DNA from 3 places in the Streptomyces sp. NPDC048277 genome. Region 2 is predicted to be linked to each of the others. Evidence: riboswitches for the same ligand, from Rfam matches in the RefSeq annotation. Region 2 holds a riboswitch; each other region holds the start of a gene.
The links. A riboswitch is a leader RNA that binds a small molecule or an ion and turns the genes downstream of it on or off. The one in region 2 is predicted to bind cobalamin.
Positions count from the first base shown of each region.

Region 1 (7,719 bases), on a different contig from region 2:
CTTCCGGCGGTGGTCACCGAGGAGCGCACCGGCGTGCTCGTCATGTCGGAGCTGCTGACCGGCGTCCAGCCCTGGGCCGTGCCGAAGGTGCCGCCCGCCTTGAAGCCGCCCTTGAGGCTTTGCTCCACGTCGACGGTGATCCGGCCGTCGCCGCTGATCCGGAGGTAGCAGGTCAGGTCGAGGTTGACCACGACAGGGACCGGGCCGACCTGGAGGACGGGGTCGGCGTGCAGCTTGGCGAACGGGATGCGCAGCGGGGTGGCCGTGGCCGCGGCGGCCCGGCCCTTGACCGCCCAGCCCGAGTTCCAGTCGCCGGACACGCCCAGGTAGGCGGAGCCGGGCGCGCTTCCGGTGCCCGCGCCGCCGTAGGCGAAGTCGACCTGTGGGGCGACCTGGACGAAGCCGGACACGGAGGCCGCGGCGGAGGCCGGAGCACCCTCGGCGGTGGGTACCTCGGCGCTGACGTCCAGGCGGAGACTGCCGAGCGGCACGGTGGCGCCCTCGGGGCCGACGTGCACATCGCCGGACCTGGACCAGGACACCTTCACGTCGGGCAGCAGCTTGTCCACGGCGAAGGCGTCCGGGTCGACCGGTACGGTGCCCTTCGCGGTGTCGTCGCCGAGCAGGGCGTCGAGCGTGGCGGGCTCGGTCTGCACCTCGGTGCCCGCGTCGGTCTCGCCGATCACCTTGGTGACCTTGGCGAGCAGCCCGTCCGGGGCGCCGGGCGCGGGGGCGCTGGCGATGACGTCACCGACGGCGGCCTGCTGGGAGGCGGCCGAGGCCGACGCCGAGGGACTGGCGGAGACGGTCGGGGAGGGCGAACTCGGTGAATCCCCCGCTCCTGCCCTTCTCCCCTTTTCTCCCTTGTCCGCCTTGGATATGACGGCCCGTCGGGTCTTGCTGTCGTACGAGCTGACGCTGAGCGTGGTGCGGTGGGCCGGCCGGCCCGAACCCGCCGAACCGGCGGCCGCGGTCGCGGTGGCGGCGGGTGCGGCGGCGACGGCGAGTGCCCGGCCGTCCGTGCGGGCGGCGGCCGTGGTGTCGTCGGAGACCCGGGCGGTCTCCTGGGCGCGGTCCCCGGCGGAGGTCTGGTGGTGCGGGGCGGAGCAGCCGGCGGAGAGGAGGAGGGCGGTCACGGCGAAGGCGGGCATGAGGGCATGCCCGTGCCTCGTGCGTCTGCGCAAGGTCAGTCCTGAGGGTGGGGGGTGACGAAGAGACACCGATCAGGGCTACCGGCGGGTAGTACTGGCCGGTAACTCGGTGTGGTCCCGAGCATGCCACGCCCGCACACACCTGGCCTCCATAAACCGGCCACATCCCAACGTGACCTGAACCACGGCGACTTCAGGCCGCCGTGGCCGTTTCGGGGAGGCTCCGGAAGAGGTCAGTCCTGCTGCTGCGCGGCCGCGCGGCGCTGCCGCTTGCTCAGCGGTGCCTGGGAGAGGTCCTCCGCGCTGGACCTGAGGTTCTTGTAGCCGTACCCGCGCTCGGTGAGCCACGTCCGGGCCGCCTCCTCGGCGCGCTCGGTCGCCTCCAGGATGTCCTCCTCTTCCTCCCCGGTGTCCAGGAAACGGAAGGTGAAGGCCGGGCGGGCGGCGATGTCGTAGGTGAGGTGGCCCTCGGGTGTGAAGGCCGCGCGCAGCACGTCGTGGTCGGCGGCCCGGGACAGCAGTTCGGCGCGCTGATCGGTGCCGAGGCCGTCGAAGACGCCGCGGACGGTGACGCGGAAGGTGCGGGTGGTCATGCGTGGACCCTAGGCACAGCGGGGCGCGCCACTCCACCGTATTTCCGGCGCTCCGCCGGAGGCTCCCCGAGCGGCTAGCCGCCCACCTGGCCGAGCCGCAGGTTCCAGCGTCCGGACCCGCCCGTGACCTCCGTCGCCGCCAGCGGCGGCACGTCCACGCGCCAGAACGCCGTCTCGGGCGCCCCGAGCGCGTGCAGCACCACGGCCCGTACGACCTCCGGCTCCACCACGGCGACCGTCCTGCCCGTCGTCCTGCCCGTCAGGTCCAGCCACTCGGTGACCCGCGCGCGGAACTCCCGTACCGACTCGCCCCCGTGGGGCGCGGCCCCCGGGTCGGACAGCCACCGGACCAGCGCCTCGGGCTCGGCGGCGCCGACCTCCTCCAGCGTCCGGCCCCGCCAACGTCCCGCGTCCAGGCCGGACAACGCGAGTTCCGCCGAGGCGTCGAGCCCCAGCGCCGCGGCCGTCTCCCGGCAGCGCACGCTGGGGGAGCAGACCGCCCGCCCGGCGCCCGGCAGGGACAGCGCCACCGCCTCGGGGTTCTCGATCGAGTCACCGTCGTCGAAGCGGGCCCGCCGCAGGGAAGGAGTGATCGCCGGGGCTATCAGGATGACTCGGCAGGTCACGGGGTGGTTCCTCCTAGGTCGTCCAGGGCCGTCCAGGGCCGTCCGGGGCCGTGCACCGGGTCCGGGTGCAGGACGCGCACGACAGTACGCCGTCCGGCACCCGGACCAGGGCCGCTACAGCTCCGCGCGCACCTCCCGCGCCGCCGCGACCAGGTTCTCCAGGGACGCCCGCACCTCGGGCCAGCCACGGGTCTTCAGCCCGCAGTCGGGGTTCACCCAGAGCCGTTCCGCGGGGATGGCCGCCAGGCCGGTCCGCACCAGGGCGGCAGCCTCGGCCGCGCTCGGCACCCGGGGCGAGTGGATGTCGTAGACACCGGGGCCGGCCTCGCGCGGATAGCCGTGGGCGGCGAGTTCACGGGCGACCTGCATGTGCGAGCGGGCCGCCTCCAGGCTGATGACGTCCGCGTCGAGGTCGTCGATGGTCCGGATGATGTCACCGAACTCGGCGTAGCACATGTGCGTGTGGATCTGGGTGTCCGGCCGCACCCCACCGGTCGTCAGGCGGAACGCCTCGGTCGCCCACGCGAGGTAGGCGGCCCGGTCGGCGGCCCGCAGGGGCAGGGTCTCGCGCAGTGCGGGTTCGTCCACCTGGATGACGGAAGTCCCGGCGGCCTCCAGGTCGTTGACCTCGTCGCGCAGGGCCAGGGCGACCTGGCGGGCGGTGTCGCCGAGGGGCTGGTCGTCGCGCACGAACGACCAGGCCAGCATGGTCACCGGGCCGGTCAGCATGCCCTTGACCGGGCGGTCGGTGAGGGACTGGGCGTACGACGTCCAGCGCACCGTCATCGGCTCGGGACGGGAGATGTCGCCGGCCAGGATCGGCGGCCGGACGTACCGGGTGCCGTACGACTGTACCCAGCCGTGCCGGGTGGCGAGGTAGCCGGTGAGCTGCTCGGCGAAGTACTGGACCATGTCGTTGCGTTCGGGCTCCCCGTGCACCAGGACGTCCAGACCGGCCTTCTCCTGGAAGGAGATCACCTCGCCGATCTCCGCCTTGATGCGCTCCTCGTAACCGGCCGTGCCGATCCGGCCCGCCCGCAGATCCGCTCGGGCGGCGCGCAGTTCGCCGGTCTGCGGGAACGAGCCGATGGTGGTTGTGGGCAGCAACGGCAGCCGGAGATGGGCGCGTTGGGCGGCGGCGCGTTCACGGTACGGATAGGAGCGGCGGGCGTCGAACGCGGTGACGGCGGCCGCGCGGGCCCGGACGGCGGGGTCGTGGGTGATCGGTGAACCCGCCCGGGAGGCCAGGTCGGCGCGGTTGGCGGCGAGTTCGGCCGCGATGGTGTCGGTGCCCCGGTCGAGGCCCCTGGCGAGGGTGACGATCTCGGCGGTCTTCTGCTTCGCGAAGGCCAGCCAGCGCAGGATCTGCGGTTCGATGTCCCGTTCGGCCGCCGCGTCCAGCGGCACATGGAGAAGGGAGCAGGAGGCGGCGACGTCGACGCGGTCGGCGAGGCCCAGCAGGGTGCCGAGGGTGGCGAGGGACGCGGACAGGTCGTTGACCCAGATGTTGCGGCCGTTGACGACCCCGGCGACCAGCCGCTTGCCGGGCAGCCCGCCGACGGCGGCGAGGTCGTCGAGGTTGACCGCGCCGGCCTCGGTGAAGTCCAGGGCCAGCCCCTCCACCGGGGCTTGGGCGAGGACGGGCAGGGCCCCACCGAGCCGGTCGAAGTAGGAGGCGACCAGCAGCTTGGGCCGGTCGGTGAGGGCGCCGAGGTCACGGTAGGCGCGGGCGGCGGCGTTCAGTTCGGCCGGGGTGCGGTCCTGGACCAGCGCGGGCTCGTCGAGCTGCACCCACTCGGCGCCGGCCGCCCGCAGATCGGCGAGCACCTCGGCGTACACCGGCAGCAGCCGGTCGAGGAGGGTGAGCGGGTCGAAGCCGGCGGCCACGCCGGGCGCCGGCTTGGCGAGCAGCAGATAGGTGACGGGGCCGACCAGGACGGGCCGGGCGGCGAGACCCAGGGCGAGGGCCTCCTTCAGCTCGGCGACCTGCTTCGCCGAGTCGGCCGCGAACGCCGTGTCCGGGCCCAACTCCGGTACCAAGTAGTGGTAGTTGGTGTCGAACCACTTCGTCATCTCCAGCGGCGCGGTGTCCTGGGTGCCGCGGGCCATGGCGAAGTAGCCGTCGAGGGCGTCGGCGTCGACGGCGTTCCGGTGCCGCTCAGGGATCGCGCCGACCATGACGGTGGTGTCGAGGACGTGGTCGTAGTACGAGAAGTCACCGGTCGGCACCTCGTGGATGCCGGCCCCGGCGAGCTGCCGCCAGGTGCGGCGGCGGAGTTCGGCGGCGGTGGCACGCAGGGCGTCGGCGGTGACCCGGCCCTGCCAGTATCCCTCGATCGCCTTCTTCAGTTCCCGGGCGGGCCCCTGGCGGGGGTAGCCGTACACGGTGGCCCGGGCTGCCGCGGCTGCGGACTTGCTGGTCACGGAGATCTCCTTCGCGAGATGAATCCCTGAGATCCCGGACGACGGGACGAGAGCGCGAAGGGGCGACGAACCGAACGGCAACGGCCGTACGCGACCGTCCGTCCGATGTGTGCGCCGACCCGCCCTCGAGGTCACCGGGATGTCCGCGCACGAGTGGTTCGCGCACGGGCAGTTGGCAGGTCTTCGGACTCGCGGGCACGCCCTCCCTCCGGAGGACACCTACTGACCGTCGCTTCCCAGCCCCTGTACGTCGGGGCCAGTGCGTATGACGGCGTTCGTTCCCACTCACCGCTGCGGGGCAGTCCCGGATTCCCACCGGGTTCCCTCTTACGACGTCCCGTCTGGAGGACGGGACGAACCAGCTGCGGGGGCCAGCCTAGCGCGCCCTCTCAGAGGTGCGGGGAACCGTCCGCAGTGCCCGTGACAGGCCCAGTGCCGCCGTCCGCACCGCGGGGGCGAGCTGCGCCGGGCGGAAGCGGCCGCACGGCACCGCCACCGACAGCGCGGCCACCGCGGTCGGCCCGTCGAAAACCGGCGCCGCGATGCAGCTGACGCCCGGCGCGGCCTCTTCCTCCTCGTAGGCGAGGCCCGCGACCTGGGCCTGTTCGACGGCCGTGCGCAGCCGGGCGGGGTCGGTGATCGAGTGCGCGGTGAGCCGGGGGAGCGGGGCGGCCAGCACCTCCTCGACCAGTTCGGCGCCCGAGAACGCCAGCAGGGCCTTGCCGACCCCGGTGCAGGTCAGCGGGAGCCGGCCGCCGATCCGGGACGGCAGCCGCAGTACGTCGTGGCCGTGGATGCGCTCGACGTAGACCACCTCGTGGCCCTCGCGCACCCCCAGGTGCACGGTCTCGCGCGTGGCCTCGAAGAGGTCCTGGAGGAACGGCAGCGCGGCCTCGCGCAGATCGTGCCGGCGCGGCACCAGCGACCCCAGCTCGAACAGCGTCCCGCCCAGCCGGTAGCTCTCCGCGTCCCGCTCCAGCAGGCCGAGCCGGACCAGGTCGGCACAGAGCCGGAACACGGTCGTCTTCGGGAGCCCGGTCCGCGCCGCCAGTTCCGTCAGGCGGAACGCACCGCCGTTCGGGCGGTAGCACTCCAGGACTGCCACTGCCTTGTCGAGCATATTGCCCTGAGAGCTGTTCCGTGTCATGGAACATATTTTGCCGCACTCCCCAGCACACACCTATACCTGTCGGCATGAACACCGACCTCGTGACCAAGGTGGCCGACGTCCTGGCCGACGCCGTGCGCACCGGCACCCCCTGTGCCCCGGTCCGCGCGCTGCTTCCCGAGGGCGACATCGAGACCGCGTACGCGGTGCAGCGGCTGCACGTCGAGCGGGGTGTGGCCGCCGGCCGGCGGCTCGTGGGCCGCAAGATCGGGCTGACCTCGCCCGCCGTGCAGCGCCAGCTCGGGGTCGGCCGGCCCGACTTCGGGGCGCTGTTCGCGGACATGGCGGTCGGCGAGGGCGAGCCGGTCGCGGCCGGCCGGCTGCTGCAGCCCAAGGTCGAGGCCGAGGTCGCCCTGGTCCTGGCCGCCGATCTGCCGCACCGCGACCCCACCGTCGCCGACCTGCTGCGGGCCACCGCCTTCGCGCTGCCCGCGCTGGAGATCGTGGACAGCCGGATCGCCGACTGGGACATCACCATCGTCGACACCGTCGCCGACAACGCCTCCTGCGGCCTGTTCGTCCTCGGCGGCACACCCGTTCCGCTGGACCGCGTCGACCTGCGCGGGGTCCGGATGACGCTGGCCAGGAACGGCGAGACCGTCTCCCGGGGCACCGGCGCCGACTGCCTCGGCAGCCCGCTCACCGCCGCCCGCTGGCTCGCCGCCACCCTCGCCGCGCACGGCGACCCGCTGCGGGCCGGCGACATCGTCCTGACCGGCGCGCTCGGCCCGATGGCGGCCGCCGCCGGGGGCGACGAGTTCACCGCACACATCGAAGGCCTCGGCACGGTCGGGGTCACGTTCGCCACCGAGGGAGCAGCATGACCACCAAGGTCGCCGTCATCGGGTCCGGGAACATCGGCACCGACCTGATGATCAAGATCCTGCGGCTCTCCGAGAGCCTGGAGATCGCCGCCATGGCCGGCATCGACCCGGACTCCGACGGACTGGCCCGCGCCCGCCGCCTGAAGGTGGCCACCACCCACGAGGGCGTGGACGGCCTGGTCGCCCTGGACGCCTTCGAGGACGTCTCGATCGTCTTCGACGCCACCTCCGCGGGCGCCCACCGCCGCCACGACGAGGTGCTGCGCGCCCTGGGCCGCAGGGTCGTCGACCTCACCCCGGCCGCGCTCGGCCCGTACGTCGTCCCGCCCGTCAACGGCGACGCCCACCTCGACGCCCCCAACGTCAACATGGTCACCTGCGGCGGCCAGGCCACCATCCCGATCGTCGCCGCCGTGCACGCGGTCACCCCCGTCCACTACGGCGAGATCGTCGCCTCGATCTCGTCCCGCTCCGCCGGGCCCGGCACCCGCGCCAACATCGACGAGTTCACCGAGACCACCTCCGCCGCCATCGAGAAGGTCGGCGGCGCGGCCCGCGGCAAGGCGATCATCGTGCTCAACCCGGCCGAACCGCCGCTGATCATGCGGGACACCGTGCACTGCCTGGTCGGCGACTGCGACGACGCGGCAGTGACGGCCTCGGTGGAGGAGATGGTCGCGCGCGTGCAGACGTACGTCCCCGGCTACCGCCTCAAGCAGAAGGTGCAGTTCGAACGGGTCGCCGCCGACGATCCCCTGAGCACCCTGGCCCCCGGCGGCGACGCCGTGAAGGTGTCCGTCTTCCTGGAGGTGGAGGGCGCCGCCCACTACCTGCCCGCCTACGCGGGCAACCTCGACATCATGACCTCGGCCGCGTTGCGCACCGCGGAACGCATGGCCGCACACCGCACCTCGGAGGTGGCGTCCCGATGAC
Region 1 covers NZ_JBEZLQ010000016.1:195,377-203,095, reverse strand. Annotated here, with positions in the region: gene AB0D85_RS31595 (hypothetical protein) at 1-1,151, opposite strand, end outside; gene AB0D85_RS31590 (DUF6204 family protein) at 1,385-1,744, opposite strand; gene AB0D85_RS31585 (histidine phosphatase family protein) at 1,819-2,370, opposite strand; gene metE (5-methyltetrahydropteroyltriglutamate--homocysteine S-methyltransferase) at 2,485-4,794, opposite strand; cobalamin riboswitch at 4,951-5,172, opposite strand; gene AB0D85_RS31575 (IclR family transcriptional regulator) at 5,171-5,914, opposite strand; gene mhpD (2-keto-4-pentenoate hydratase) at 5,989-6,786, shown strand; gene AB0D85_RS31565 (acetaldehyde dehydrogenase (acetylating)) at 6,783-7,718, shown strand; gene dmpG (4-hydroxy-2-oxovalerate aldolase) at 7,715-7,719, shown strand, end outside.
Region 1: linked by a shared signal. The riboswitch ahead of metE (5-methyltetrahydropteroyltriglutamate--homocysteine S-methyltransferase) and the one ahead of AB0D85_RS50245 (ABC transporter substrate-binding protein) in region 2 are both predicted to bind cobalamin.

Region 2 (7,719 bases):
CGGCCGGGGTGTCTTCCGCGACGACTCGGCCCTCGCGCAGGACGAGCAGGCGGTCGCAGTACATCGCGGCGAGGTTGAGGTCGTGCAGGGCGATGACGGTGGTGACCGGCAGGCCGGCGATCAGTTCCAGGAGGTCGAGCTGGTGCTGGATGTCGAGGTGGTTGGTGGGTTCGTCGAGGAGGAGTTCGCGGGGTTGCTGGGCGAGGGCGCGGGCGATCTGGGTGCGCTGGCGTTCGCCGCCGGAGAGGGTGTGCCAGGACTGGCCGGCCCGGTCGGTCAGTCCGGTGCGCCGCAGGGCCTCGGTGACGGCTGCCGCGTCGGCCGTCGTCGGGGGTGTCCAGGCGCGGCGGTGCGGGACGCGGCCGAGGGCGACGACGTCTCGGACGGTCAGTTCGGTCTGGGTGTCGGTGTGCTGGGCCACGGTGGCGATACGGCGGGCGGTGGCACGGCGGCCGACCTCGGTGAGCGGGCGGCCGTCCAGGGTGACGACTCCGGCGGTGGGGGCGAGGACCCCGGCCAGCAGCCTCAACAGGGTCGATTTTCCAGAGCCGTTGGGGCCGAGGATGCCGACGGTGTCGCCGGGGCGCAGGGTGAGGGTGACGCAGTCGACGACGACCTTGTCTCCCAAGCGCCGTACGACACCGTCCGCGTGGAGGCTGGTCATGCCCTGCTCCGTCCGCGGTAGAGCACGGCCACGAACGCCGGCACGCCGATCAGGGACGTCACCACGCCCACCGGGACCTCCTGGGGGTCGAGGACGGTTCGGGCCAGGGTGTCCACCCACACCAGGAAGACCGCCCCGGTCAGGGCCGTGACCGGCAGGAGGCGAGCGTGGCCGGCGCCGGTCAGGGCGCGGGTGACGTGCGGGAGGACCAGACCGACGAAGCCGATCGCGCCCGCGCAGCTGACCAGCGCGGCGGTGAGCAGCGCGGTCGCCGAGAGCAGGACCAGGCGGGTACGGGCGACATGGACACCGAGTCCGGCGGCGGCCTCGTCGCCGAAGGCGAAGGCGTCCAGAGTACGGGCGTACCCGAGGCACACCGTGAGGACCACGGCGAGCACGACGGCGCACAGCAGCACCTGCCCCCAGTCCGCGCCGGTCAGCGAGCCGAGCAGCCAGAACAGGACGCCCCGGGTGGTCTCGGCGTCGGCGGAGGTCAGCACGATGAAGGAGGTCAGCGCGGAGAACAGCTGCATGGCGGCCACGCCGGACAGCACCACCCGGTCGGTGCTGCCGCCGAGGGTGTGGCTGAGCAGCAGCACCAGGGCGAAGGAGAGCAGCGCGCCGAGGAAGGCGCCCGCCGACAGCGACACGACGCCTCCGCCCACGCCGAGTACGACGACGGCGACCGCTCCCGTGGACGCGCCGGAGGAGACCCCGAGCACGAACGGGTCGGCGAGCGGATTGCGCAGCAGCGACTGCATGACCGCGCCGCACACGGCGAGTCCGGCCCCGCACACGGCGGCGAGCAGGGTGCGCGGCATCCGCAGGTTCCACACGATGCCGTCCCGCAGCGGCGCCAACGTGCTCTCGCCGAGCCCGAGATGGGCCGCGACGGACGCCCAGACGTCACCGGTGGAGATGTCGGCGGGGCCGATCGTCACCGCCACGGCGATCGACACGAGCAGCGCGAGCAGGCCCCCGCCCGCCGACAGCAGGGCACGGACGCTCACTTGGCGAGCCCGAAGTCACGCAGACCGGCTGCGACCTTCTCGATCCCTTCGACCGTGCGGATGGACGGGTTCATGGCCTGCCCGCTCAGCAGGACGTACCGCTTCTTCTTCACTGCGGTCAGATTGCGGGTGGCGGGGTTGGTCTCCAGGTAGTGGATCTTCGCCTTCGCGGTCTCCGCGGTCTGCTGCTTGCGGGTCAGGTCGCCGATGACGATGACATCGGGGTCGCGGTCGGCGACGGTCTCCCAGCTGATCTGGGGCCACTCGTCGTGGGTGTCGGCGAACGCGTTCTTCGCGCCGACGGCACGGGTGATGGCGCCGGGCGCGCCGCAGCAACCGGCCAGGTAGGGCGACTGGGAGTTGGCGAACCAGTACATGAGGGACACGTCCGAGGCGTGCAGTCCGGCGGTGGCCGTGCTCACCCGCTTCTCCAGTGAAGCCACGAGCGTCTCGCCCCGCTTCTCGACGTCGAAGGCGCGGGCCAGATCGCGTATCTCGCCGTACACGGCGTCGAGGGTGAGGGGTGTGGAGCGCGATCCGTCGCCGCCGCTGTCGTTGTCCTTGCCCTCGGAGCAGTCGGACGGCGAGACGTACGTGGGCACGCCCAGCTTCTCGAACTGCTCGCGGGTGGCGACCCCGCCCGTGCCGAGGGTGGAGACGAACGAGGCGGTGACGAAGTCGGGTTCGGCGTCCAGGACCTTCTCGAAGGAGGGGTTGTTGTCGGCGAGGCGCGGCACGGACGCGTTGGCCTTCTCCAGGCCCTTCATCACCGGGTCGGTCCAGGTGGCCGTACCGGCCATGCGGTCGGCCAGGCCGAGGGAGAGCAGGATCTCGGTGGTGCCCTGGTTGAGGGAGACGGCCCGCTTCGGGGCCGACTTCAGGGTGACCTTGTCACCGCAGTTGTCGAGGGTGACCGGGTATCCGGCGGCAGCGGTCCGCCCTGTCTTCGCGTCGTTGTCGCCGCCGGAGGAGCCGCAGGCGGTGAGCAGCAGGGCGGAGGTGAGGAGAAGCGCCGGGGTGCGCAGAACGGCGGGGGTGCGGAGCACGGGCATGCCTTTGGGGTCGGGGCTCGTACGCGGAGCCTGGCCTACGGTCGTCCCTCCGCGCCGGGGCGCGAAGGTGCCAGCAGGTCTTCGGACTCGGGTTCGTCCGGCCGGGGCGCCTTCCCGGTCTCCCAGTGGCATGCGTACCCCGCCCGTCCCCCTCACCGCTGCGCGTCAGCTCCGGATTCGCACCGGATTCCCTGACCACGGATGTGGCACGACTGGCTCTGAGAGGTTATCAAGATCGGCCCGTGATCGGATCGTGGAGGGCCGGTCGGGGGCTGCAGGATGGGGCCGTGCCGAAGAACCCGCCCGAGTCCATGCAGTACCACCTGCGCCGGCAACTCAACGCCCACGCGACCGAGCACTGGCCGCAACTCACCCGGGTCCACGTCCGATTCCGAGCCGGATTCGCCTATGTGGACGGCGAGTTGAGGGACGGCGAGCGGCTGCCGCTGTGCCGCCTGCGCTTCACCGGCGTCCTGCACACCTGGGGCTTCGCCCGCTACGACGCGGGCAGCGACGGCTACCGGGACGACATCCTCTCCAGCGGTCTGCCGGCCGGCTCGGCGGAAGAGGCCCTGGACTGCGCGGGCGGCCTGTACCTCGCACCTCACCCGCCGGGCGGCCCCGGGCCGACGCGCGTGCCGACGGGACTCGTGCTCCTCGTGGGCCCACCGGCCTCCGGCAAGACCAGCTTCGTACGGGCACTGATCGCGCATGGCCGGATCGACGAGGGCGCCGTGGTCTCCAGCGACGAGATCCGCGCGGAACTCCTCGGTACCTCACCCGGCGACGTGGCCCCCGACGCGGCGGACGCGCGAATCTTCGAGGAACGCGACCGCAGGATCGCCGCCCGGCTCGCCGCAGGACACACAGCGGTCGCCGAGTCCACGAACGTCACCCCACAGGCACGCACCCGGCTCATCGCCATCGCCAGGCGCTTCCACGCCCCGGTGACCATGCTGCGATTCACCCCGGACCTCGGCACTCTTCTCCGACAGCACGCGGAGCGCGGCCGCACCGACGTCACCGCCGCGGACGTCCGCGCCTACGCCGCGGTCATGGCCCGTCACGCCGGGGCCGACCAACTGCGCGCCGAGGGCGCGGACGCCGTCCACGACGTCCCCGGGCGCCTTCAAGGAGCCACGCCCACGGAGGCCGCGGCGCACTTCTCATTCGCCTGACGAGGCGACACATCCAGGCTCACCCTCCCGCGGGTTCAGATACATGAATATTGAACACGTGCATGTACATTCCGTCGGGTGGCATGCAAGACTCCTCCAACCCCCGTGCACCACAGTCCAGTTGGAGAGGCAGGCAGTCATGTCCATCTCCCGGCGGGCCGTGCTGGCCACCGTGGGCGGCGCCGCAGCCGCCTGCGCCTCCGCGCCTCCGTCCGCGCACGCCCAGACAGGGACCGGCCAGGTGCCGGCCGTCACCCTGCACGCCCTCACCGCCGCGGCCGACTACGCCGCGGACAAGGTCCGCGCCGTCGCACCCGGCGTGGACGGGTTCCCCCTCGCCACCAAGTTCGAGAAATGGGTCTACTCCCAGGACGGCGGCTGGGTCGGCGGATTCTGGCCCGGCACGCTGTGGATGTGCTGGCTCCACACCAAGGACGACTTCTTCCGCGACCTCGCCCTCGACTCGGCCAGCGGACTCGCCCCCCGCCAGTACGACACCAGCACCCACGACCTGGGCTTCCTGTTCACCCCGTCCTGGATCACCGCATGGCGGCTGACCGGTGACACAACCTGGCGCGACGGCGCCGTCCAGGCCGCCCGCACCCTCAGTCGCCGCTACAACCCCCACGGCCGCTACATCCGCGCCTGGGGCGCACTGGACAGCCCGACCAACGCCGGGCGCATCATCATCGACACGATGATGAACCTCGATCTGCTCCTCTTCGCCACCGAGCAGACCGGCGACACCACCTACCTCGACATCGCCGTCGAACACGCCAGGACCACCCAGCACCTCTTCCCCCGTGCCGACGGCTCCACCCCGCACGTCTACGACGTCGACCCGTCGACCGGCGTCCCCATCGGACCCGGCACCGTCCAGGGCTACAGCGCCACCTCCTGCTGGTCCCGCGGACAGGCCTGGGGCATCTACGGATTCACCACCCTCTACCGCCGCACCGCCGACTCCGGGTTCCTGGCCACCGCCTCCCGGCTCGCCGACTACGCGATCGGCACCCTCACTCCCGACCACATCCCCGTCTGGGACTACCGCGCACCGCAGCAACCCCACGACATCAAGGACGCATCCGCCGCGGCCGTCATGGCCTGCGGCCTCATCGACCTCGCCGCCGCAACCGGCCACCGCCCCTACCGCACCACCGCACTGCGCATCCTGACCGCACTCACCCAGACCTGCCTCACCGACAGGTCCGCCCGCGCGGACGCCGTCGTCGCCCGCTGCACCCGCAACCGCCCCGCCGAAGACGGCATCGAAGTCTCCCTCCCCTACGCCGACTACTACCTCCTCGAAGCCATCCTCCGCATCCTCCGGCCCGACAGCCTCCACCACGCCATCGACCTCACCACCCCCTGAGCCGGACACCCGGCAGACCGAGCCCTTTCGCGCAGTGTCGGCGAGCGTGCCCCGGCGGTGAACCCGCACGTGGCTACGGTTGTCGAAGTTCTCTACGGAGGGGCTCTGATGGAAACGGCAGACAGCAGCGGGCACATACGCGGCGAAGAAGAGGACGGTCCCGACGGGTTCGCGGAGCTGCGGGCGCGTGAGTTCGGCTTCCTCGACGAGGGCGGACACACCTACCTCGACCACACGGGCGCCGGACTTCCTCCGCGCTCGCTCGTCACGGGGAGCGCGGAGCGGATCACCGGCGGGCTGTTCGGCAATCCCCACTCGGAGAACCCGGCCTCCCTCGCCTCCGGGCTTCTGCTCGCCGAGGCGAGGGAGGCGGTCCTGCGGTTCTTCAACGCCGATCCCGCCGACTACGCGGTCGTCTTCACCCCCAACGCGACGGGCGCGCTGCGCCTGGTCGGCGAGGCATATCCCTTCAGCCGTGGCGACCGGCTCGTGATGTCGCTGGACAACCACAACTCGGTCAACGGCCTGAGGGAGTACGCGCGGGCGCGGGGCGCCGCGACCGCGTATGTACCGGTGAGCGGGCCCGGCCTGCAGTTGGACGAGAGCCGGCTGCGGGTCGCCCTGTCGGCACGCGGCCTGGGATTCGGCCCCGCGCGAGGGCGGGGGCGCGGCGGCGGCCGCTCGCGCGGGCTGCTGGCCTATCCGGCGCAGAGCAATTTCACGGGTGTCCAGCACTCGCTCGAATGGATCGGGGCCGCCCACGAGCAGGGCTACGACGTGCTGCTCGACGCGGCAGCCTTCGTACCGACCAACGCCTTGGATCTGAGCCGGTACCACCCGGACTTCACCGTGGTCAGCTGGTACAAGGTCTTCGGGCATCCCACCGGCGTCGGCAGCCTGATCGCCCGCCGGTCGGCCCTCGCCAGGCTGCGCCGCCCCTGGTTCTCGGGCGGCACGATCTACGCGGTGAGCGCCCAGGCCCAGTGGCACGTCCTCGCCGAGGACGAGGCCGCCTTCGAGGACGGCACGGTCAACTTCCTGTCCATCCCGGACGTGACCGCCGGGCTGGCCTGGATCCGGCGTCTCGGGATGGACCGCGTACACGCCCATGTCACCGCACTGACCGGCCAACTGCTGGCCGGATTAGGGACGTTGCGGCACAGCGACGGCTCCCCGATGGTCCGGGTGTACGGCCCCGACCGTGCCGCCGCGCCCCGCGGCGGTACGGTCGCGTTGAACCTCCTCGGCGCCGACGGCCGGATCGTCGACGAACGTGTCGTCACCCGCGACAGTGCCGAACGCGGCATATCCCTGCGCACCGGGTGCTTCTGCAACCCGGGCGCCGGCGAAGTGGCCTTCGGCCTGCCGCTGGACCGGCTGCGCTCGGCGGCCCGCGGTCGACTGGGCTCGATGGAGGACTACCTGGAGCTGCTCCGGCTGCCCTCGGCGGGCGCTGTCCGCATCTCCCTGGGCGTGTCGTCACTGCCCAAGGACATCGAGACGTTCCTGTCGTTCGTGACGCGGACGTACCGGGACCAGGTGCCGGACGTGGCAGGGCTGGCCCCGCGGGCGGGTTGTTGAGCCGGCGGACTTCAGCAACTACCCAAGGAGCGCTCTGTGGACTGGGGTTCACCGTCCCGCCAGGCTCCCGGCCGCTCCCTGCCGGCACTTGCGCAGCAGAATCGTCCATGTCCCGGTCAGGAAGGCCAGCGCGAAGGCCGCCAGGATCAGCCAGCCGCGACTCGCCGGATGCCCGAAGGAATCCCCGTACGACGCCAGCAGGGGCGGCCCGAGGGGCGAGCCGCCCGCCCGCCACAGCGGCGCCAGGCCCACCCCGCTGCCCAGCGCCTCGAACGCCCAGCGGTTGGTCATGGCCCAGCTGATCGCCTTCCCGGCCACCGTCATCCGGGGCACCGGCACGAAGGCTCCCGAGAACAGCACCTGGGGAAAACAGAGCAGCGGAAGCATCAGCGTCGCCTGTCCGGGCTCCGAGACCGCCGCCGACGCGAGGAGCCCGAGTGCGAGGGCGGCGGTCGAGGCCAGCACACTCGACGCGAGCAGTGACCCGTAGGTGTCCCAACCCGCCGCGGGCAGCCGGTCCATGGCGCGCAGGACGGCCAACAGCAGCGCGTCGGCGACCGCGAGCACCGGCAGCATCGTCGTGAGCTTGGACAGGACGTACGGGCCGATCCGCAGCCCCGCGAGCCATTCGCGGCGCAGCACGGGGAGCTCGGTGCAGATCTGCAGCAGCCCGTACGTCAGCCCGAAGAAGAACGCGCCGAACGCGATCCAGAACATGATCATCGCCGTCGACCCCGGATCCGGCGCCACGGGATCGAAGGCACCCGCACGGAACAGCAGCGCGAACATCGCCACGATCATGACCGGTGACCCCGCCAGGACGGCGACCGAGAGCCGGCTGTGCAGCAGCAGCGCCGTACCG
Region 2 covers NZ_JBEZLQ010000050.1:6,869-14,587, reverse strand. Annotated here, with positions in the region: gene AB0D85_RS50255 (ABC transporter ATP-binding protein) at 1-664, opposite strand, end outside; gene AB0D85_RS50250 (iron chelate uptake ABC transporter family permease subunit) at 661-1,674, opposite strand; gene AB0D85_RS50245 (ABC transporter substrate-binding protein) at 1,671-2,726, opposite strand; cobalamin riboswitch at 2,781-2,958, opposite strand; gene AB0D85_RS50240 (ATP-binding protein) at 3,014-3,904, shown strand; gene AB0D85_RS50235 (glucuronyl hydrolase) at 4,044-5,276, shown strand; gene AB0D85_RS50230 (aminotransferase class V-fold PLP-dependent enzyme) at 5,385-6,857, shown strand; gene AB0D85_RS50225 (ATP-binding cassette domain-containing protein) at 6,906-7,719, opposite strand, start outside.

Region 3 (7,719 bases), on a different contig from region 2:
GAACGAGACGGCCCGGCGGATACGCGCAGCCGCCCTGGCGGACGCGCGGACCCAACCCGGCGGACGCCAGAGAAGACACCCCGGCGGATACGTGAGCCCGACCTGGTGGAGGCGCGGACCCGACCCGGCGAAGGCCGGAGAGACACCGGGCGAATCCCCGGGCCCAACCCGGCGGGCGCACGGAGGACCCGACCCGGCGAAGGCCGGAGAGACACCGGGCGAATCCCCGGGCCCAACCCGGCGGGCGCACGGACCCGACCCGGCGGACGCCGAACGAGACGGCCCGGCGGATACGTGAGCCCGACCTGGCGGACGCGCGGACCCAACCCGGCGGACGCCAGAGAGACGCCCGGCGGATCCCCGGGCCCAACCCGGCGGGCGCACGGACCCGACCCGGCGCATGCCGAACGAGACGGCCCGGCGGATACGCAGAGCCGCCCCGGCGGATGCACGGACCCAACCCGGCGGACGCCGGACGTGGTGGTCCGGCCGAGCCGCGGCGAGTGCGTCGCGCCCGGTCGTGTGGCCGGGCGGGACGCGGGGGGGGGTCAGGCGCCGAGGGCGGTGTCGACCACTGCCTTGGCCTCCTGCTGGACCCGGGCCAGGTGGTCGGGGCCCTGGAAGGACTCGGCGTAGATCTTGTACACGTCCTCCGTGCCGGACGGGCGGGCCGCGAACCAGGCGTTCTCCGTCGTCACCTTGATGCCGCCGATCGCCGCGCCGTTGCCCGGCGCCTCCGTGAGGACGGCGGTGACCGGCTCGCCCGCCAGGGTCTCGGCGGTGACCTGGGCCGGGGAGAGCTTGGCGAGGAGGGCCTTCTCCTCGCGGGTCGCCGGGGCGTCGATACGGGCGTAGGCCGGTGCGCCGAAGCGGGCGGTCAGGTCGGCGTAGTGCTCGGACGGGGTCTTGTCCGTCACGGCCGTGATCTCGGAGGCGAGCAGGGCGAGGAGGATGCCGTCCTTGTCGGTCGTCCAGACGGAACCGTCCCGGCGCAGGAAGGACGCGCCGGCCGACTCCTCGCCGCCGAACCCGATGGCACCGCTGACCAGTCCGTCCACGAACCACTTGAACCCGACCGGCACCTCGACGAGTTGGCGGCCGAGGTCGGCGGCGACCCGGTCGATCATCGAGGAGGAGACGAGGGTCTTGCCGATGCCGGCACTCGCCGCCCACTGCTCGCGGTGGCGGTAGAGGTAGGAGATGGCGACGGCGAGGTAGTGGTTGGGGTTCATCAGGCCGGCGTCGCGGGTGACGATGCCGTGCCGGTCGGCGTCGGCGTCGTTGCCGGTGGCGACCCGGAACTCGTCCCGCTTCTCGATCAGCGAGGCCATCGCGTACGGCGAGGAGCAGTCCATGCGGATCTTGCCGTCCCAGTCCAGCGTCATGAACCGCCAAGTGGGGTCGGTGTAGGGGTTCACTACGGTGAGGTCGAGCCCATGGCGTTCGGCGATGCGGCCCCAGTACGCGACGGAGGCCCCGCCGAGCGGGTCGGCGCCGATGCGCAGCCCGGACGCGCGGATCGCGTCGAGGTCGAGGACGCTGGGCAGGTCGTCGACGTAGACGCCCATGAAGTCGTACCGGCCGGTGGTGGGCGCGGCCAGCGCACGCTCGTACGGGATGCGCTGTACGTCCTTCAGCCCGCCCGCGATGATCTGGTTGGCGCGGTCCTGGATCCAGGAGGTGGCGTCGGAGGCGGCGGGGCCGCCGCTGGGCGGGTTGTACTTGAAGCCGCCGTCGGCGGGCGGGTTGTGCGAGGGCGTGACGACGACGCCGTCCGCGAGGCCGGTCGTACGGCCGCGGTTGTGGGTGAGGATGGCGTGCGAGACGGCGGGGGTGGGGGTGTAGCCGTCGGCGCTGTCGACGAGGACGGTCACGCCGTTGGCGGCGAAGACCTCCAGCGCCGTGACCTTGGCGGGCTCGGACAGGGCGTGGGTGTCGGCGCCCAGGAAGAGGGGGCCGTCGGTACCCTGGCCGCTCCGGTACTCGCAGATGGCCTGGCTGGTGGCTGCGATGTGGTCCTCGTTGAACGCGGTCGTCAGCGACGATCCGCGGTGTCCCGAGGTGCCGAACGCGACCCGCTGGTTCGGGTCGGCCGGGTCGGGGTGCAGCGCGTAGTAGGCCGTGACCAGCCGGGCCACGTCGACGAGGTCCTCCGGAGCCGCCGGCCGGCCCGCTCGCTCATGCGGCATGAGTCCACTTCCTCCGCAGTCGTTGATCGATCACTCGACGCCCATCTTTCCTTGCCTGCGCCACCGGACGCGAGTGCGGCACCGGCCGCACGCCGAAGACACGGCGGGTTCACGGCTGGTTCACAGCGGGCCGCCGAGGATACGCGGAGCACGCGGCGCGCGGTGGACGGTCGTGCGAACCGCTCACGAACGGGTGCCGCGGACGTTCCGGAAGGCCGCCGACGGGACATACTGAACATCAGTCAACTCCCGCGCCCCCGGGCCCTCACGAGAGGACGCACCGTGGAGAACTCCCTCGCGCCCGCCGCCCAGGACCGCTACGACACCTACCTGGACCATGTGAGGCACTGCCCCGACTGCCGTCCCGTGCGCTGCCGGACGGGCCAGGCCCTGGTGCGGGCCTACCTCGCGACCACCCGGCCGGAGGCGGACGCCCCCGAGCGCTGACCGTGCGGGCGCACGCGAGAAGGCCCCCGGACGGTTCCGAAGGGCCCTCGCGTGTCGTTCAGTGTGCCGCGGACACCGTCCGCGCGGCGGCCGGAGCCTTCGCCGGCCTCGGGTGGAGCACGCGCTCGGCCAACTCGCCGAAGAGCAGCCCGAATCCGCCCCAGAGCGTCAGCTGGATGGCCAGTGCCGAGAGCCGGAACCGCCACAGCAGGGTGGCCGGGAAGTCCTTCGGCACCTCGTTGACGGCGGGCAGGAACTGGTACGCCAGCCCGATCACGACGGCGAACGCGACCACCGCGAGCACGGTCGCCCACCAGGTGCCCAGTCTCGGCCGGAGCCGCTTGCCGAGGATGGTCGCGGCCACCGCCAGCAGCACGCTGAGCAGCATCATCAGGAAGTACAGGGTGGTGCGCTTGCCGATGGTGTCCGGGTCGCCCACCGACGGCGGGTTGGCCGGGTACTTGAGGAACGGCACCACGTACACGGCGAGCAGCGCGCAGCCCGACAGCAGCAGCGCCGTCGCCCGCGGCGAGAAGCGCCCGACACGGCCGAGGGCGAAGCTGAAGGCGAGGGCGGCGATACCGCCGAAGGCGACCCCGTAGACCAGCACGCCGGTGGCCAGGCCCGCGGTGGACTGCAGGGAGCGGGAGACGACCGCCATCTCGTGCTCGTGCGAGTGGGCGTCCTCGAAACTGATCGCCTTGTCGACGTTCGGTTCACCGAGCAGGTAGGCGACGATCAGGGCGAGCGCGCCGGCGGCCAGGCCGGCGAGCATGCCCCGTACCAGGAGGTTCCGTACCGTTGCGGAGTTCATGAGGTGTTCGGCGTCCCTCGCGTCAGTGGCAGGGGAAGCCGAGCAGGTGGCGGGCGTCGTGCACCCATTCGTGGACGTCCGTGCCGTTGAACACGGAGGTGGCGCCCTGCTCGGCGCCGACGAAGTAGAGCAGGACGAGCATCAGGATGCCGAAGAAGACCGCCCAGGGAGCTATCGCGGACAGCGGCAGCTTGGCGGGAACGGCGGGGGTGTTGGCTGTCGGCGGAGCGACGGTCTGCGCCATGGCAGGACCTCCTCTGGGAGTTCGCGTCCCATCTCGGTGGTGCACATGACGACGGCCACGGGTCTGACTCACAAGCGCCCGGGGGCTCTTGCATACAGTGGCGCGACCGTTCCGGATTCCCACCGGCTTCCGTCTCGCCGTCGTCGATATCGGACAGACCGTACCGCGTGTCAGGGGCACGGCCAAGACCGCGTCACCGGGCGTGATCTTCATCTCCTGCCTGCTGGGCGGTCGACGGCCCGCCTCATCCGGGCGGGGCGAGACCCAGTTCGCGCTCGCCGAGCGGGGCGAAGAAGCGGTCGACATCGGCGTCGGTGACCTCGGCGAGGGTGGCCGGGGACCAGCGCGGGTCGCGGTCCTTGTCGACGACCTGGGCGCGGATGCCCTCCACCAGGTCAGGGGTGGCGAGGGTCGCGCAGGAGACGCGGTACTCCTGGTCCAGGACCCGCTCCAGCGAACCGAGTCGCCGGGCGCGGCGCAGTGCCTCCAGGGTGACCTTGAGGGAGGTCGGTGACCTGGTGAGGAGGGTCTCCGCCGCCTGCTTCGCGGCCGGGTCGCCGTGCGCCGACAGCCGCCGGACGATCTCCTCGACCGTGTCGGCCGGGTAGCAGGCGTCGATCCACGCCCGGTGGCCGGCCAGCTCCCCGTCGGGCGCCGACCGCGCATGGCGCGCGAGCGCTTCCGGTACGGGCAGTTCGGCGAGGTCGTCGAGGAACGCCGGGATCGAGGCGGACGGCATGAAGTGGTCGGCGAGTCCGCACAGCAGCGCGTCGGCGGCGCCGATCCCCGCGCCGGTCAGGGCGAGATGGGTGCCCAGTTCGCCGGGGGCCAGGGCGAGCAGACGGGTGCCGCCGACGTCGGGGACGAAGCCGATGCCCGTCTCCGGCATGGCGATCCGTGACCGCTCGGTGGTGATGCGGACGCTGCCGTGCGCGGAGACGCCGACACCGCCGCCCATCACGATGCCGTCCATGATCGCGACGTACGGCTTGGGGTAGCGGGCGATCCTGGCGTTGAGGTGGTACTCGTCGTACCAGAAGGCGGCCGAGGCGGTGCCGTCCCCGTCGCGGGCGTCGTCGTGGACGGCGCGGATGTCGCCGCCCGCGCACAGGCCGCGCTCCCCCGCACCGGTGATGACCACGGTCTCGACGGCCGGATCGTGCTCCCAGGCCGTCAGGGCGTCGGCGATGCACAGCACCATCGCGTGCGAGAGCGCGTTGATGGCCTTCGGCCGGTTGAGGGTGAGGTGTGCGGCCCGGCCGGTCGTGTGCAGCAGGACGTCGCTCATCGGGACGCCTCCGTCAGGTCGCGGGCCACGGTGACACGCATGATCTCGTCGGTTCCTTCCAGGGTCTGATGGGCACATCGGTCACGGACGATCTTCTCGCGGCCGGTCCGCCCGCAGCGCGACGGCCCGCCGGAGGGCGTCCCGGCGGGCCGCCGTCTGATCCCCCGCCTCAGGCCTCCAGTCCGCCGCGCTTCATCAACTGCGCGGCGATCACGTTGCGTTGGATTTCGTTCGTGCCCTCGCCGACGATCATCAGCGGGGCGTCGCGGAAGTAGCGCTCCACGTCGAACTCGGTGGAGTAGCCGTAACCGCCGTGGATGCGGACGGCGTTGAGCGCGATCTGCATGGCGGTCTCGGAGGCGAAGAGCTTGGCCATGCCGGCCTCCATGTCCACCCGGCGCCCCGCGTCGGCCTCGCGGGCGGCGTGGAGGGTGAGCTGGCGGGCGGCGGTGAGCGAAGTCGCCATGTCGGCGAGGTAGTTGCCGATGGACTGGTGCTGCCAGATGGGCTTGCCGAACGACTCACGCTGCTGCGCGTAGGCGAGGGAGTCCTCCAGGGCGGCGCGGCCGACGCCGAGGGCGCGGGCGGCGACCTGGAGTCGGCCGGTCTCCAGGCCCTTCATCATCTGTGCGAAGCCCTTGCCCTCGGCACCGCCGAGGACGGCGTCGGCGGGCGCCCGGTAGTCCTCGAAGACCAGCTCGCAGCTCTCCACGCCCTTGTAGCCCAGCTTGGGCAGGTCGCGGGAGACGGTCAGGCCCGGCCCGTGCTCGACGAGGAGGACGGAGATGCCCCGGTGCGCGGGGTCGGCGTCGGGATCCGTCTTGCACAGCAGGGCGATCAGGCCCGATCGCCTGGAGTTCGTGATCCAGGTCTTCGTACCGTTCACCGCGTAGCCGTCGGCGACCGGGCGGGCGATGGTGCGCAGGGCCTGGAGGTCCGAGCCGCCGCCCGGTTCGGTGAGGGCCATGGTCGCCCGGATCGCTCCGGTCGCCATCCTCGGCAGGTAGCGCCGCTTCTGCTCCTGCGTACCGAAGTGCAGCAGCAGTTTGGCCACGACCGTGTGGCCGCCCATCGCACCGGCCAGGCTCATCCAGCCGCGCGCGAGTTCCTCGGTGACCAGGACGTAGCAGGGCGTGGAGACGGGGGTGCCGCCGTACTCCTCGGGGATCGCGAGGCCGAAGATGCCGAGCCGTTTCATCCGCTCGATCAGGTCCTCGGGGTAGGTGTCGGCGTGCTCCAGCTCCCGGACCACCGGTCTGACGGCCTTGTCGACGAAGTCACGCACCGTGCGCACCACGAACTGCTCGTCCTCGGACAGGATGTCGAGAGTGCTCATGGTGTCATGGTCCCAGTGGTGATCCACGGACTCGACCTCCCCGTAAGGACGGAGCCCATGCCCGCCTCGCTCGCCTCCCACGTGGAGTCATGGCATCCCGGACCGGTGACGGACGAGGACGCGTTGCCGCCCGGTCCGGCGGCGGCCCTCTCCGCGGTACTGGATCTCCCCGGGCCCGCCGCCGCGTCCGGCGACCGGCTGCCCCCGCTGTGGCAGTGGCTGTACTTCCTGGACTGGGCACCCCGGCGGGCCCTCGGCCCGGACGGCCACCTCCGGGACGCCCGCTTCCTCCCGCCCGTCCCCGAACGCCGTCGCATGTTCGCCGGCGGCCGCTGCGAGGTCGTCGCGCCCCTGCGCCTGGGCGAACCGGCGGAGCGGGTCAGCAGTCTGGCCGCCGTCACCCCCAAGCGGGGCCGCAGCGGCGAGTTGCTGTTCGTCACCGAACGCCAGGAGTTCCGGCAGCACGGCAGCGTCTGCCTGGTCGAGGAGCAGGACATCGTCTACCGGTCGGGCGAGGGGTCCGCCCCGCACTGGCCGGCCACGCTCGACCGCTCCGCCGTACCGCGGTCGGAGGAGCCCTGGCAGCTGCGTCTGCGGCCGGACGAGACGCTGCTGTTCCGGTTCAGCGCACTCACCGCCAACGCCCACCGCATCCACTACGACACCCCGTACTGCCGTGACGTGGAGGGGTACCCCGGTCTCGTCACGCACGGCCCGCTGCTGGCGCTGCTCATGCTCGATCTGGCCCGCCGCAACGCCCCCGAGCGCCCCGTGCGCTCGCTCTCCTACCGCCTGCACAGTCCGGCGTTCGCGGGCGAACACCTCCTGGCCGCCGGCACACCCGCCGACGACCGGGCCCGGCTCCACATCGCCTCACACCGCGAACCCCGGCACGCCACGGCCGAGGTGACCTTCGCCTGAGTGGCGCGCCTGGCGGGGTACCGGGCCGAAGGGGCCGGCGTGGACGTCGGTCGGGGTCCGCCGCCCCGTCATCCCAGCCCTGGCAGACCGCGCAGCTCCGCCGTCCGCAGGAGGCGCCCGAAGACCAGGAACAGCAGCACCATCGTCAGCCCGCCCGCGACCAGCGAGAGGTAGCCCGACGCCGAACTCCGTTCGCAGACACGGTCGATGAACCAGCCCGCGCCACCGGCGGCGGTGGCGGCCGTGACCAGCGCGGACGAACGCACCAGCCCGCCCCCGGCCTTGGGCTTCGCGTGCGACGGTGCCGAGCGTTCGGTTGTCGTCTTCTCGATCATGGGCCCAATCTACGGAAGCCGCCCGCGCGGCCGATCTGGCCGGCAGCCGCCGCGCGGCCGCGCTTCTCAGGACGTGGCGAAGGTGAGGACCGGTTTCACGACGTCCGTTCTCATGCGTGCGACCGCTTCGTCGATCCTCTCGAAC
Region 3 covers NZ_JBEZLQ010000006.1:155,870-163,588, reverse strand. Annotated here, with positions in the region: gene pgm (phosphoglucomutase (alpha-D-glucose-1,6-bisphosphate-dependent)) at 549-2,189, opposite strand; gene AB0D85_RS15970 (hypothetical protein) at 2,472-2,636, shown strand; gene AB0D85_RS15965 (CbtA family protein) at 2,695-3,450, opposite strand; gene AB0D85_RS15960 (CbtB-domain containing protein) at 3,473-3,694, opposite strand; cobalamin riboswitch at 3,731-3,871, opposite strand; gene AB0D85_RS15955 (enoyl-CoA hydratase/isomerase family protein) at 3,939-4,982, opposite strand; gene AB0D85_RS15950 (acyl-CoA dehydrogenase family protein) at 5,152-6,318, opposite strand; gene AB0D85_RS15945 (hypothetical protein) at 6,376-7,239, shown strand; gene AB0D85_RS15940 (hypothetical protein) at 7,308-7,574, opposite strand; gene AB0D85_RS15935 (NAD(P)-dependent alcohol dehydrogenase) at 7,641-7,719, opposite strand, start outside.
Region 3: linked by a shared signal. The riboswitch ahead of AB0D85_RS15960 (CbtB-domain containing protein) and the one ahead of AB0D85_RS50245 (ABC transporter substrate-binding protein) in region 2 are both predicted to bind cobalamin.